One region of the Anaerobacillus sp. MEB173 genome, then DNA from elsewhere that is predicted to be linked to it. Evidence: riboswitches for the same ligand, from Rfam matches in the RefSeq annotation. Region 1 holds a riboswitch; each other region holds the start of a gene.
The links. A riboswitch is a leader RNA that binds a small molecule or an ion and turns the genes downstream of it on or off. The one in region 1 is predicted to bind lysine.
Positions count from the first base shown of each region.

Region 2: it holds a riboswitch for lysine, as region 1 does, so the genes downstream of both, dapA (4-hydroxy-tetrahydrodipicolinate synthase) here and ACJ2A9_RS15130 (ABC transporter substrate-binding protein) in region 1, are expected to answer to the same signal.
Region 3: it holds a riboswitch for lysine, as region 1 does, so the genes downstream of both, ACJ2A9_RS14270 (Na+/H+ antiporter NhaC family protein) here and ACJ2A9_RS15130 (ABC transporter substrate-binding protein) in region 1, are expected to answer to the same signal.
Region 4: it holds a riboswitch for lysine, as region 1 does, so the genes downstream of both, ACJ2A9_RS12790 (aspartate kinase) here and ACJ2A9_RS15130 (ABC transporter substrate-binding protein) in region 1, are expected to answer to the same signal.

Region 1 covers NZ_JBJMAU010000007.1:72,853-76,619, reverse strand. The annotation lists gene ACJ2A9_RS15135 (amino acid ABC transporter permease) at 1-384, opposite strand, end outside; gene ACJ2A9_RS15130 (ABC transporter substrate-binding protein) at 449-1,279, opposite strand; lysine riboswitch at 1,409-1,599, opposite strand; gene ACJ2A9_RS15125 (M20/M25/M40 family metallo-hydrolase) at 1,860-3,509, shown strand; gene ACJ2A9_RS15120 (glutamine--tRNA ligase/YqeY domain fusion protein) at 3,593-3,767, opposite strand, start outside.
Region 2 covers NZ_JBJMAU010000002.1:76,398-80,164, forward strand. The annotation lists gene ACJ2A9_RS04730 (glycosyltransferase family 2 protein) at 1-490, opposite strand, end outside; gene ACJ2A9_RS04735 (hypothetical protein) at 503-967, opposite strand; gene steA (putative cytokinetic ring protein SteA) at 967-2,109, opposite strand; lysine riboswitch at 2,325-2,506, shown strand; gene dapA (4-hydroxy-tetrahydrodipicolinate synthase) at 2,647-3,534, shown strand; partial or broken gene ACJ2A9_RS04750 (sporulation transcription factor Spo0A) at 3,694-3,767, opposite strand, start outside.
Region 3 covers NZ_JBJMAU010000006.1:171,367-175,133, forward strand. The annotation lists gene thyA (thymidylate synthase) at 1-142, shown strand, start outside; gene ACJ2A9_RS14260 (dihydrofolate reductase) at 139-618, shown strand; gene yunB (sporulation protein YunB) at 673-1,461, shown strand; lysine riboswitch at 1,535-1,713, shown strand; gene ACJ2A9_RS14270 (Na+/H+ antiporter NhaC family protein) at 1,938-3,479, shown strand.
Region 4 covers NZ_JBJMAU010000005.1:198,071-201,837, reverse strand. The annotation lists gene uvrC (excinuclease ABC subunit UvrC) at 1-1,130, shown strand, start outside; lysine riboswitch at 1,210-1,397, shown strand; gene ACJ2A9_RS12790 (aspartate kinase) at 1,588-2,823, shown strand; gene ACJ2A9_RS12785 (YslB family protein) at 2,949-3,386, opposite strand; gene ACJ2A9_RS12780 (TrkH family potassium uptake protein) at 3,514-3,767, shown strand, end outside.

The DNA of each region.
Region 1 (3,767 bases):
TGCTAATGGATATGACATCCCAAGTGATCGAGCTGCCTCCATTTGTCCCTTATCTATGGATTGAATTGACCCTCTAAATATTTCAGCAATATAAGCACCAGAGTGAATCCCTAATGCTACCGCCCCTGCTGTAAAATTAGATAGTGGCAGGAAACTGGCAATACCATAATATAAGAACATAATTTGTACAATCAGTGGTGTACCACGAATAAGACCTATATAGATGTCAGCAAGAAAGTTTAACAGTTTTGAAGTAGATATTTTAAATAAAGCAAAGACAATTCCAATAATTGTTGCAATCAACAGAGAAACTGCTGTAATACTGATTGTTGTCCAAGTTGCCTTTAAAAATGCTGCCCCGTGCGAATTAAAAATCCCGATAATACTATCTAAAAACTCCACTTAATACTCCTTTCATGAAAAAAGGTGCGTAACGCACACGCACCTTTTATTTCATAATGTTCTCATTAAACCATTTCATACTAATTTCTTCGTATGTTCCATCTTCAATCATTGCAGCAATCGCCTCATTGATTTGCTCAACTAATTGTTCATTTCCTTTGTTAACAGCTACAGAGATTAAATCTTCATTTAATAGCTCATAAACTGGCTTAATTTTTAAGCCTCGCTCATTCATTGCTGATAAACCAACAATATTATCAGTAATAACGGCATCAATACGTCCTACAGATAAATCTTGCAGGGCGTTAACATCACTTGGGTATCCATTGATTTTATCAGAAAGCTCTTCAGCCATATCTCTCCATGTGCTCGATTGAATTACTCCAATAGTTTTACCTTCTAAATCCTCAGGTGATTGGATCTCTTCATCATCAGCATTGACAAAAATTTGTGCCCCAGAAATATAGTAAGGATTTGTAAAGTCGACTTGCTCAGCTCTTTCCTCTGTCGCAGTCATACTTGCGATAATCGCATCATAATGATTAGCACGTAACCCTTGAATAATTGTTTCCCATGGGTTTGTTACCGGATTTGCTTCAAGACCAAGACGGTTTGCAATTTCAGTCCCGATTTCCACATCAAATCCTGTTAATTCACCATCTTTTGTAAAGTTTAATGGCGGATATAAACCACTCATTGCAAACGTAAATTTTCCATCATTCACTAAATTAAATTCTGCAGATTCTTCTGTTGTCACTTCAGCAACCTCTTCAGTAGCATCAACGTCGTTTTCTGTAACTGCTTCTTCACTTGATCCACAAGCGCTGATCATAAGTAGAACAAGTACTAGCAGCATTGCAAATAAACCTTTTTTCATCATCTTTCCCCCTAATTGATTTCTCCAGCTGGTCCTCTCTATTTTTGTCCCAGCTTTATCTAGAAAGCAGATTTAGGCATAAAAAAAGCCGTATATTTTATACGGTTTGTTTACGACCCGCATCTAAACTTTGAAGATAGCACTTCACAACTTTTACAAAGAAAAAGCTGTGACAGTTCTGTCCCTTTTCGAGTACAGACCCAACTCCTATATCCAGGAAAATATAAGAATTTCGGCAATTTAACCTTTCATTTGTCCTCAATTGACCATTCCTGTGTCTTAAACAAACTACTTTTTTAAACCGCACCTCTACCTCATCTTTTAAATGAGGATTTATTATTTGATTATATTGAATAAAATAATTATAAAATAGTTTGATAGTTTATACAAGAAATGTTTGTTAGCATTTTCTTCCTATGTATAAAACCAAACTAATCCTTGACGTTATAGGACGTTTTATATTATACCAATAAATAGGGTTTATTATATTTATACTATTTAATGATAATAACATTTAACTAAGTTTTGAAGGGGCTTTTTAAATCTCATTACCTTAAAGCACCTATTAAAGGAGAATACTATGCTAGCTTGTCGTGAAGATGTTTTATTTTTAACAAACCAACTTGTCAATATTGAAAGTATTGTTAATACTGATGGGGAAAAGGAAATTAGCCAGGCAATTTTCACCTTGCTTTCCAACATCCCTTACTTTAAAAATAATCCTGACTACTTAATCAAATCACAAACAAGAAATGATGTACTAGAACGTTATAATGTGATTGCCTTTGTGAAAGGGACAAAAGGTCAAAGTAATAAAACCATGATTTTGATGGGCCATATGGATACAGTTGGAATCGACGACTTTAACCATTTAAAGGATAAAGCATGTTATCCAGGTGAGTTAATGGAAGCATTACAATCGGAAGAGCTACCCGCACTTGTAAAAGAGCATTTACAGTCTAATGACTACTTATTTGGCAGAGGCACACTTGATATGAAAAGTGGTGTTGCAAGCAACCTCTACTTACTTCAATATTATTCAGAGCATCCTGAAGAGCTTGAGGGCAACTTATTAGTTGTTGTTGAATGTAATGAAGAAGATAGTTCGCATGGAATTCTCTCTGCATTGGACGATTTAAAGTCACTAAGAGAACAACACCAATTTGACTATGTCGCTGCCATCAATGCCGATTTTGTCTCACCGAGGTATGAAGGTGATGAAAATCGTTACATTTATAAAGGTACAGTAGGTAAACTTCTTCCCTCTTTCTTTATTACTGGTTCAGAGACACATGTAGGGTCTTGTTTCGAAGGGCTTGATCCAAACTTTATTGCAGCCGAATTAACAAAACAAATTAACTATAACCCTGAGTTATGTAATGAAGCACACGGTGAAACAACTGTTCCACCCGTTTCATTAAAGCAGACAGATTTAAAACCAACATACACTGTGCAAACAGCACTTTCAGCATATGTCTATTACAACTTCTTCATTCACTCCTGGTCACCAGAAGATGTATTAGTGAAGCTTAAAGAGCAAGCGGAAATTGCGTTTACCAATGCTTTAAAAGCTTTTAATGAACGTTATGAAACATTTAGTAAGGTAAGTAAACAGCCTTATCAAGAAGTTCCTTGGAAATCCAGAGTAATGACTTACAGCGAAATGGAAGCTCTTTTAATTGAGGAACATGGTGAGCGCTATGTAACTCATATGAAAGAATTTAAAGAGCAATTGCTCTTAAATACAGAGTTAGATACGAGAATGTTTGCAGCACGAGTAGTTGAAGAAGCCTGGAAATGGATGACAGACCAAAGCCCGGCGATTATTCTTTTCTACTCTTCACTCTATTCACCAAGAATTGAAGTGACTGGGTCAACTGAAAAGGAAAAAAATCTGATCAATGCTTTAGATGCAGCTGTAGAAACCGTGCAACCGACATATAAGCATCCAATTGTGACGAGAAACTTCTTCCCATATATTTCTGATATGAGCTTTGTTGCCTTAAGCGATGATGAGAAAGGCATCCAAGCCGTGTCAGATAATAATCCTGGCTGGGGAAGTAAGCACTTTGTCGATTATGAAGCGATTAGAGATATCAATGTTCCCGTCATTAACATTGGTCCTTATGGCTTTGATGCTCATAAAAAATACGAACGGATGGAACTAAGCTACTCACTTGACATTGTTCCTAATTTAACTAACGAAGTAATCCAAAATGTATTAAAATAAGGTCGTTGGCTGCAAAACAAATAGGGAGCGCAAGATGCGCTCCCTATTTGTTTTGCCTATACTCTTTTCCTCTAACAACGCTACTACAACTTAAACGAGCTTTTCAATGAAACAATGCGGTTAAATACCAGCTTCTCTGCCGTTGTTTCTTTTGGATCGACATTGAAGTAGCCATGTCTGAAAAATTGATACTTATCTTGCGCCTTTGCTTCGTCCATATTCGGCTCTACAAAACCATTCACAATCTCTAAAGAATTT
Region 2 (3,767 bases), on a different contig from region 1:
CATAACCTTTTTTCATTAATAGTTCTAGCCATTTTCTTTTAAATACCCTTTGACCTGATAGAGGAGCGGTTATCCATTGTCCGGTCTTTGAATAAATAATCTTCTGCGCTCTTCTCTTCATCATTCCAAATCCTTTTCGTTTAGGAGTTGGAAGTTTCCCTATTACACAATCAACAGTTGGATCACTCACTATTGGGTTGAGCAGCTTCTCCCCCTCGATGACTGAATGTGCGAGATCACTATCTAGACACATAATAAGGTCACCACTCGCTATCTTCCATCCTTGCTTAAGTGCATATGCCTTCCCAAAGTTACTTTGCAGATGAATGGTTTTATCACTATACATTTCAGCAATTATTGCCGTCTGATCATTACTACCATCATTAACCGTAATGATTTCATCTGCCCAAGAACAATGCGTCAAGCACTGCAATGTCTTTGGTAACAAATGTTCTTCATTATAAGCTGGAATAATCACACTCACTTTCACAGACATTGCCCCTTATTCGTCGTTTTTGTTTATATTCTCTTTCAAGCGTAATAGTGATACATAAAATTGATTTATATCCTTCTCTTGCTCTGGAATCATCTCAAGCGAAAGGTGTGGAATATCAGTCGGGAAGTCCATTTCTTCACCTAACGTAATAATAATCCCTTTATTTTGCAAGACAGCATCTAAGCTGTACATTCTCTCAGCTTCAATCCCAATGTGAGTTAATAACTGTGCAATCCCTTGATATTGCTCGTTTTTTGAAGGGATGAAAATATTCATTTGTTTTAATTCATCCTCTACAAATGTTAACCATTGCTCTTGTTGCTCTTGCAATTGTTTATTTTCCGATTGAATCGCACTTACATAGGATAATTGCTGGTCAGTTAACCACTGCTTGTCCATGGAAATACCTACGACGATTCCGATACAAAGAGTACATATTAATGTACCTATATGAACGAGGTTTTTTCTCATTAAAATACCTCCATCCTTAACCAATGCATGATAATTGAGACTAACAATTCGAATTTCGGATTGAATAATAAAACACCCATAAGTACAACAGCTGGCAGCAGAAATGGAATTGGCTCAAAAGCAGAAACATGTTTCTTATATAAGTGATGTACACCTTTAAGATCAATCACTTGATGTCCTGCCTTCATCCTTGTTAGAAGACTAGAACCCATTCCTTTTCTCCCTTTTTCCAAAAATTCATTCATACTAAGATGACTTCCAATTAAATAAATCATATTTGCTCCTGCACAATAAGCGCAAAGGAGGGCAACATCCTCACTCGTGCCAATGAAAGGTAAACGCTGAAAAGGTAACCGAGCAGCAGAAAGCCTTGCACTTGCAGGTGAATGTCCGTTTGGGTAACAGTGGGCAACAAGCGTGGCACCACAACGCAGTGCCTTCATACTGACTGAATCCATATCACCAATGATAAAGTCAGGCTTTAACCGAAATTTTAATAAACCATCCGCCCCGCCATCGACCGCAATAAGAACCATATTCTTTCCCTTTAAAAAAGGGCGTATCGCTCTTAAATCCTCTAAATAACTGCCACCCCTGGCAACAATTAGTACATCCTTACCCTTCATTTCCTTAAAGTCAACTAATTCTGGAAACCCTTTTATAAAATTCGTCAATTCCTTTTCTCCAAAAGAAAATGAATTTCGGACGAAACTTTCAAATTGTTGTGGAAATTTTTCTGTTGCTTTTTCCTTTAACTGTTCAACCATATTGATGTCATATTCTTTTAACGTCACATCTTTTTTCCAATATCTTTGTTTATCAAAAACAAATAATAAATTATTTGTTATTTTTATTTGTTTCCCATCAATATGAATCTCATCACCTTGTACTTGAAGATCAAAGACTGGTATATTCGACTTTAAAAGTAACTGCACACCATTATGATCAAACTCACCGGTCATTGATATCTTTAAATTAAGAACGGCTTGAACTTTCTTTTCAATCAGTGTCTCTGCTGCTACAACATCGATGTCTTCATGACTTATAACAGCAATACTTCTAGAAGGCAATCGCTCCGCTAATACTTTTGTTCGTTTTCCCTGGTAAGCAATTCCCTCAATCTCCTGTTGGTTATAAAACAAACCGATTCCCCCCTTTTGAGGATTTTCAGTTTTACATATATTCCTAAACGTAACTACACTTAGTATGAGCAACGAAATCCGTTTTCAACCAAATGAAGTTAAAATTGAAAGTAAATATCTTTTTAGTATTTTTCAAAAACCATTGCATTTCGTCTTAATATTTGTTAAATTATATACAAATTAATATTTTTCTTAACTTCAATTAGTACGTTTGAAGTGAGGATAGAGGTGCAAAGACCATCAGTATGCAATGGGAGGAGAATGAGCTCTTTTGATCATTGCTGAAAGGGGGCCTTTGCCGAAGCTTCAAGAACTCATTATTCTTGTTAGCTGGTTCTGTTATTGAATAAGTGCAGAACTGTCATATAGATCAACTATATGGAGGGCTATCTCACGCATAGAACAACGATTCCTATGCACCAATGAGATACCTCATTGGTGCTTTTTTATTTTTAAAACAATTATGAATATAAGCGGATTTAATTACTAATGACAAAGGATTACTAGAAAATACTAAACGAAATGAGGGAATTTTCAATGTGTTTTGGTCAAGTAGCAACAGCAATGGTTACCCCTTTTGATGTAAATGGTGAAATTGATTACAATGCTTGTGAAACTTTAATTAACTATCTTATTACGAACGGTTCTGATGCGCTCGTTGTAGCAGGAACAACCGGTGAATCGCCTACTTTAACGACAGAAGAAAAGGTTGAACTTTTTAGTTTTGTAGTTAAAGTTGTCAATAAACGAGTACCTGTAATTGCAGGTACCGGATCAAATAATACAAATGCATCAATAAAGTTAACAAAATTAGCAGAAGAAACAGGTGTCGACGGAATCATGCTCGTTGCACCATATTATAATAAACCTTCTCAAGAAGGGCTTTACCAGCATTTCAAAACAATTGCTGAATCAACAACACTACCTGTAATGCTATACAATATCCCAGGCCGAAGTGTTATTAACATTAATGTAGAAACAGTTGTCAGACTGTCACAAGTTAAAAATATTGTAGCAGTGAAAGAAGCGAGTGGTGATTTAGATGCAATGACCCAAATTATAAGTGAAACACCAGAAGATTTCAGCCTATATACTGGTGATGACGGCTTAACATTACCTACACTTGCCATAGGAGGCGTTGGAGTAGTATCAGTAGCCTCACATATCCTTGGGAATCAAATGCAAGAAATGGTCTCAAACTACAAGAATGGGAATGTAAAAACAGCAGCTCAAATGCATCGTGACCTACTGCCGATGATGAAAGCATTATTCGCTGCACCAAACCCAACACCGGTAAAAGCGGCATTAAATATGAACGGCATCAATGTAGGCAGCGTACGATTACCACTTGTTCCATTAAATGATATCGAAATGCAAACATTAAGAAACGCCATCCAACAAACAATCAAAGAAGCAGTAAGCTAAACTAAAAAAGCTCCCGGACGGGAGCTTTTCTTGACTATGTTACTACGTAATAGCCCATTGTCAGTTCGATCTATAGTACAGTGTACCGACACCGAAAAAAGCTCCCAATTTTGGGAGCTTTTCAACTTTCAACTTTTAACTCTATTCTCCCTTACCCTTTCAGCTTACCTTATGCTCAATCCGTAATTTATCAGCAACCATCGCGATAAATTCTGAGTTTGTTGGCTTCGCTT
Region 3 (3,767 bases), on a different contig from region 1:
ACAGTTAACGAGAGAGCCGCTGCCATTGCCAAAGTTAGTCATTAAGAGAAAGCCAGATACAATTTTTGACTATCAGTTTGATGATTTTGAAATTGTTGATTACGAAGCACATCCACATATTAAGGGAGAAGTTTCAGTATGATTTCATTAATTGTCGCAATGGGAGAAGGACGTGTAATCGGATTAAATAATGAGATGCCGTGGCATTTGCCGGCTGACCTTGCTTATTTCAAAAAAGTAACAACTGGTCATACGGTGATCATGGGGAGAAAAACGTTTGAATCGATTGGCAGACCGCTGCCGAATCGAAACAATATTATTTTAACGCGAGACCGAAATTTTATGGCTGACGGCTGTACAATAGTACATTCTATTGAAGAAGCATTAGCCCTTGACGGTGATCTTTTTGTGATTGGCGGTGCTGAAATTTATAAACAGTTCTTACCTTATACTGATCGTATCTATGTTACCCAAATTGATCATTCGTTTGAAGGGGATACGTTTTTTCCTCAAATGGGTGATGAATGGGTGGTTGTACATGAGGAAGCAGGAATCCGTGACGAAAAGAATCGTTATGATCACCGCTTTTTAATTTATAAGAAAATGTCCAAATCGTAGGCGTAAATCTAGTCCCTCCTTGCATACATATAACTATGTAAGGGGGGATTTTGTTTGGCACTGATTAAAAAAAGACTGCGTCCCCGAAAAGGACCGTTACCATTTCGATATGTATTTTTGATATCATTTGTTATCTTTATTATTCTTACTGTTCAAGGATTATGGTTTGTAGAAAGAGGAATACGGCCTACATTGCTGGCTATTGCGCATACAGAGACTCAACGGATTGCGACGCTGGCCATTAATGATGCCATTTCGAAAAAGATTTCAGAAAGCACGGAAATGGAAGAGTTAATTGTCATTGATAAAGATGCGCAAGGAAATATCACTTCTGCCCGTTTTGATCCTACCATTTATAATAAAGTGTTATATGAAGCGACGTATCGGGTCCAACATTATTTAAAAATGGTTGAAGAAGGAAGAGTCGAGGAACTTGGATTACCTAATGGGGTTGAAGTTGAACGAAATCATGATTCTGGTTTCAATGGAATTATTCATACAATCCCGTTGGGTCAAGCAACACAAAATGCCCTCCTCGCTCATTTAGGCCCGCAAATTCCGGTCCGATTTACGGCGATAGGAGACGTGAAATCACAGATTAATAATACGATCAAAGAAGTAGGAATTAATAATACGTGGATCGATGTAGCAGTCGATATTGAGGTCGATGTGCGAATTATTATTCCTTTTGCAACAGATACAGCTGTTGTATCTACTTCGATTCCAGTTGGAATGTTATTTGTACCTGGTAAAGTGCCTGATTTTTATAATCAAGGTGGTAGTGGTTCACTGCCTGCACCAGCGATTATTAAAGAATCTGACATTAGAGAAGCAATTAACTAAAATTAACATTGTTGTTCAAATGGAATATTGCTATACTTTTATAATGTAATAGAATAAGTTAAGCCTCATCAATCGATGAGGTAGAGGCGCGAAAATCATGAGTATGTAATGTGAGGATGACAACGAAGACCATTACAAAAAGGGAAATTCGCCGAAGTAAAGATAAAAGTCATGTTTATCTTTACTGGGGTTGCATTGAATAAATGCCGCACTGTCACTATAGAGCAACTATAGTGGAGGACTACTTTACTTGATGAGACACTTTAACGTTACTTGTTTAAGGTAATGGTAGGTCTTGTGCTACTATTACCTTTTTTAGTGAGCAGAGAGAGAAAGAGAAACAGAAAGAGATAAGAAGAGAGAAAAAATGTTAGGGAATTAGCATCTAGCTTATTAGCGATTAGAATGTAGTTAAAAGTTAAAAGTTAATGGCTAAAAGCTAACCGCTAACCGCTAAATAAATCAGGGGGTCGATTATGGAACATTCAGCTTTATCATTAATACCACCAGTACTCGCTTTACTGATGGTTATCGTTACAAGGAGAGTATTGCTGTCACTCGGTGTTGGAATTATTGTCGGGGCATTAATGGTCAATGGCTTTAGTATTACGGAAAGCCTTTCGCAAATCTTTAGTATTGTCGGAGGAATTTTTGTTGCAGATGGGGGATTGAATACGTGGGAACTATATATTCTCTTTTTCCTGCTTGCGCTAGGAATGATCGCGTCACTTGTCTCACTATCTGGAGGAAGCAGAGCCTTTGGAGAATGGGCAATGAAGCGCGTGAAGACGAGAGTCGGTGCGCAGCTAGTTACGATTTTATTAGGGTTTATCATTTTTATTGATGACTATTTTAATAGTTTAACAGTTGGTAATGTTAGTCGTCCTTTAACGGATCGTCATCGTATCTCCCGTTCTAAGCTTGCATATTTGGTCGATTCAACAGCAGCTCCTATCTGTATCGTTGCACCTGTTTCAAGCTGGGGTGCGTATATCATTACAATTATTGGGGGAATATTAGTTACACATAATGTGACCCAATATGAAGCGCTTCAAGCATTTTTACTGATGGTACCAATGAATTTTTATGCAATTCTTGCACTATTAATGGTTTTTGCAGTTGTCATTTTTAAGCTGGATATTGGATTAATGAAGAAGCAGGAAATTCATGCGATGAATACAGGTGAACTTGTTGACTTAACAAAAGGACCGGTTCCTGGAGATCAACAAAACGTAACTGTTTCTGATAAAGGAAAAGTTGGCGACTTATTATGGCCAATTGCTACGTTAATTTCTGCGACTGTTTTCTTTATGATTTTTACTGGAATTCAAGGAACAGAAGGCGAAGTTACAATACTGTCGATTTTTGAAAATACCGATGTTGCTGCAGCACTTGTTTACGGAGGACTTTTAGGTCTGGCCGTTGCTATTGTTCTTGTATTAGTAAAAGGCGTATCAGGTCGTCAATTTGGAAGTGGATTATGGGCTGGTATAAAATCAATGCTTCCAGCGATTTATATTCTAATTTTTGCTTGGACAATCATTGAAATTATTAGTGAATTAGGAACTGGAAAGTATTTAGCCGGTTTAGTTGATGCGCATATGAATATTGCTTATTTACCAGTTGTATTGTTTATAATTGCTGGATTTATGGCATTTTCAACAGGAACGTCGTGGGGTACATTTGGAATTATGCTTCCGATTGCTGGTGAAATTGCAGCTGCGACAGATGTTACAATGATGTTGCCAGTACTTGCAGCAGTATTAGCTGGAGCGATATTTGGTGATCATTGTTCACCAATTTCTGATACAACGATTCTTTCATCAACAGGAGCAGGAAGTCATCATATTGATCACGTGATGACACAATTGCCTTATGCGTTAATTGTTGCGGCGATAACGATCATAGGTTATTTAGTATTAGGTTTTACAGGAAGTGTTCTGTTCGGTTTACTCGTTTCCATTGCAACTTTCGTGTTAACGGTATTTGTGTTGAAAAAAGTGGCATCAGCCAATTGATTGTAATAAAATAGAAAATGCTTGGAAAGTTTAATTTTCCAAGCATTTTTTGTTTGTATTTAGAGTCACTTTTGATAAAAAAATTTTCGACAAAATCCTGCATTTTTCGAAAAATATTTTGACTTTAACGTTGAAATTAATTATAATAAAATAGTGAATTGTCAGAAAATTGGGCGATTTGATAGGTGTTTTATACGTTTGGAAAGGACAAACTATCTTTTTTACTTTGGTACTTTAGCGTTAGACCGCGTTAAAATGTATATTCCACATGGAAATGACAAAAATATA
Region 4 (3,767 bases), on a different contig from region 1:
CAAAAGAATTGCGTGACCAAATCACTGATATCGAAGCTGTCATGGAAAAGCAAAAAATGACAATGACAGATCAAATAGACCGTGATGTCTTTGGTTTTTCCTATGATAAAGGATGGATGTGTGTTCAAGTTTTCTTTGTTCGTCAAGGAAAGTTAATTGAACGCGATGTATCGATCTTTCCTTTTTACGGAGAAGCAGAAGAAGACTTCTTAACCTATATCGGTCAGTTTTATATGCAAAAAGAACATATAAAACCAAAGGAGATCTTACTGCCAAAGGATGTTGACAACGAGCTAATTAGTCAATTTTTGCAGGTGAAAACGATTCAGCCTCAACGTGGAAACAAAAAAGATCTCGTCGAACTTGCGATAAAGAATGCAGAAGTAGCCCTTAAAGAAAAATTTGCGTTAATTGAACGTGATGAGTCAAGAACCGTTCGCGCAGTTGAGAATCTTGGTAAGGCACTAGGAATTGAACCTCCATACAGAATTGAAGCTTTTGATAATTCCAATATACAAGGAACAGATCCTGTCTCAGCGATGGTAAGTTTCCTTGATGGTAAGCCGAATAAAAAAGAGTACCGTAAATATAAAATTAAAACTGTTGAAGGACCTGATGATTATCACTCAATGCAGGAAGTAGTTCGCCGGCGTTATTTACGTCTTTTAAAGGAAAAGGCACCATTACCTGACCTGATCGTAATTGATGGAGGGATAGGGCAAATGAATGTTGCGAAAAGTGTTTTAGAAGATGAACTAGGCGTTCACATACCTGTATGCGGCCTTAAGAAAGATGATAAACACAGAACATCACAGCTTCTTATCGGTGATCCAGCTATGGTCGTACCATTAAAACGTGATAGTCAGGAGTTTTATTTACTGCAACGGATTCAAGATGAGGTCCATCGTTTTGCGATTACCTTTCATCGTCAAATTCGTGGCAAGTCGTTATTACAATCAACACTTGATGGTATTCCAGGAGTAGGAGAAAAAAGAAAACGTTCGTTATTAAAACATTTTGGATCGATTAAGAAAATAAAAGAAGCATCCGAAGAAGAGTTTCGTAAACTTAAACTGCCTGAAAATGTGATCCAAAACATCATCAAGCATTTAAAAGAAGAAAAGCATTGAAAAAATTTACTATTGTAACATGATCTAAATGTTGCTATAATCATAACAAATTGAATAAAGCCACACTTCATTTTTGTGAAGTGATGGTAGAGGCGCGAAAACCAAGAGTAGACTTATTGAGGATGATGAGGTCCGAAGAAGTAAGTTTGAAAGGGGAATTCGCCGAAGTGTAAAGGGGCTCACTACCATTTATGCTGGACCTGCATTGAACAAGTGTAGGGCTGTCACACAATCATCCCAAAGGTTGTGTGGAGGACTATCTCACGATGAGTAAGGGAAAACAAGTGTGGTATTGGACATGGAATGATATTGCCATTACCAAGCAACAGTGAGTGATCCTTGCTGTTGCTTTTTTTGTTGTCTGGCTCCGGCACTGACCGCTCGAGGTCACTTCGGTCCGTAAAACGCTTTTCTTGTTTTTCTTACGACTGTGAAACAAAAGAAAGGATTGAAAAAAATGGCATTAATAGTAAAAAAGTTCGGTGGAACATCAGTAGGCAGTGTTGAACGAATTCAACATGTAGCGAAAACAATAAGTAAATCAGTAGATGAGGGAAATCAAGTTGTCGTTGTTGTTTCTGCGATGGGGAAATCGACAGATCAGCTTGTTGACTTAGCAAATCAAATTTCAAAAAAGCCTAATAAACGAGAAATGGATATGTTACTAACAACCGGAGAGCAAATAACGATTTCATTGCTTGCAATGGCGTTGCAAGAAGCTGGATATCCTGCCGTTTCTTTAACAGGATGGCAAGCAGGGATCGAAACGGAAGCGATTCATGGAAATGCAAGAATCAGTAATTTTAAAGAAGAAAAGATTCAGCATTTTTTAGCAGAAGGAAAAGTAGTCATAGTAGCCGGCTTTCAAGGAATGACGATCGATCAAGAAATTACGACATTAGGACGTGGTGGTTCTGATACAACAGCAGTGGCCTTAGCGGCAGGACTGAAAGCTGACCGTTGCGATATCTATACAGATGTAACCGGTGTGTTTACAGCAGATCCTAGGTATGTGAAACGAGCTCGCAAATTATTATCGATTTCTTATGATGAAATGTTAGAATTAGCCAACCTTGGCGCTGGTGTATTGCACCCAAGGGCCGTTGAATTTGCAAAAAATCATCAAGTTGTATTAACAGTGAAGTCTAGTATGGTTGAAGAGGAAGGAACGTTCGTAGAGGAGGAAGTTACCATGGAGAAAAATTTAGTCGTTCGAGGATTAGCATTTGAAAGTAATGTAACAAAATTTACAGTTGTAGGGTTGCCAAATCAATTAAATACGTTAGCTGATGTTTTCACAATACTTGCAGAAAATAATATTAATGTAGATATTATTATCCAAAATGCGAATGATAAGGAAACAATCAATATCTCGTTTTCGATCGATCAATCCCAATTAGATGAAACAATTGCTATTCTAGAGGAACAGAAAGCATCACTGCAATATGAAGAGCTTCGTCATGAAGATAACCTAGCAAAAGTTTCGATTGTAGGATCTGGAATGATTTCTAACCCAGGTGTGGCTGCACAGATGTTTAAGGTGTTAGCAAATGAAGATATCCATGTCAAAATGGTAAGTACATCAGAAATTAAAATTTCTACAGTTGTTGATAAGGAAGATATGGTGAAAGCTGTTGAGGTCTTACATACAGCTTTTAACCTGGATGCAATCCCGGCAGCGCAAACGGTGTAAAAAAGTTAAAAAGTTGAAAGTTTAAAGTTTCTGGAGATAATTCATGGGAGTTTTTTAACAAACTCCCATGAAATCCTTTCAAGTCTTTTAACTATAAACTTAAACTTTTAACTATTATCTATTAACTATTCACTTTGCACTTGATCTTTCCGATCAATATGTACAGTGAAAAGAACTTTGGTTCCTTTTTGAACAGTGTCAGTTTCACTAATATTATTTGTTTGCTGCTGGATTTGTTCCGCCAGAAAACCAGCTTCTAATTGGCATGAGTAATTTTCCCTTCTTTTTGCGAAAAATTCAGATGTTAGTTCAAAGTGTAGTTCCCGCTTTTTTTCTTTCGTTAACGTTAGCTGACCCCAGCCAGATTTCGTAAAGAAATGGATGATGTCGTCCAGTGTTGGAAGCGGATATTGACGGGCCAAAGTTTTACCAGCCCAATACAGAATTTTATCATGCTCTTTTCCCAGTAAAGCAGGGAGTAAATCCTTTCGAAGAAGTTCATAACCAAATAGGGGTACTTGATGTTGTTCTTGCACAATAGTTTCGATCGTTTCTTTTTTCATTATATACCTCATTTCCTATCATATCACTCTACTTCATTATATTATAAACGGTCTTACCCCGTTTCTCTATAGCTTGAGGTAGGCAGAAATGATATACTATTGCACAATGAGTCTTGGAGGTAAAAATATGAAATTAGGAATGAGCAAATATTTAACTCCCTTTCGAGTGATTATTATTTCATACATACTCTCAATGTTTGTCTTTAGTTTTTTGCTATACTTACCAATTTCTCACCAACAAGGTGTCGATGTGACGTATGCGGAGGCGCTTTTTACATCAGTAAGTGCGGTAAGTGTAACAGGTCTTACGGTTGTAAATGTATCGGAAACATATAGTTTTACTGGGGTTATTTTTTTATCGTTAGCGATCCAGCTGGGTGG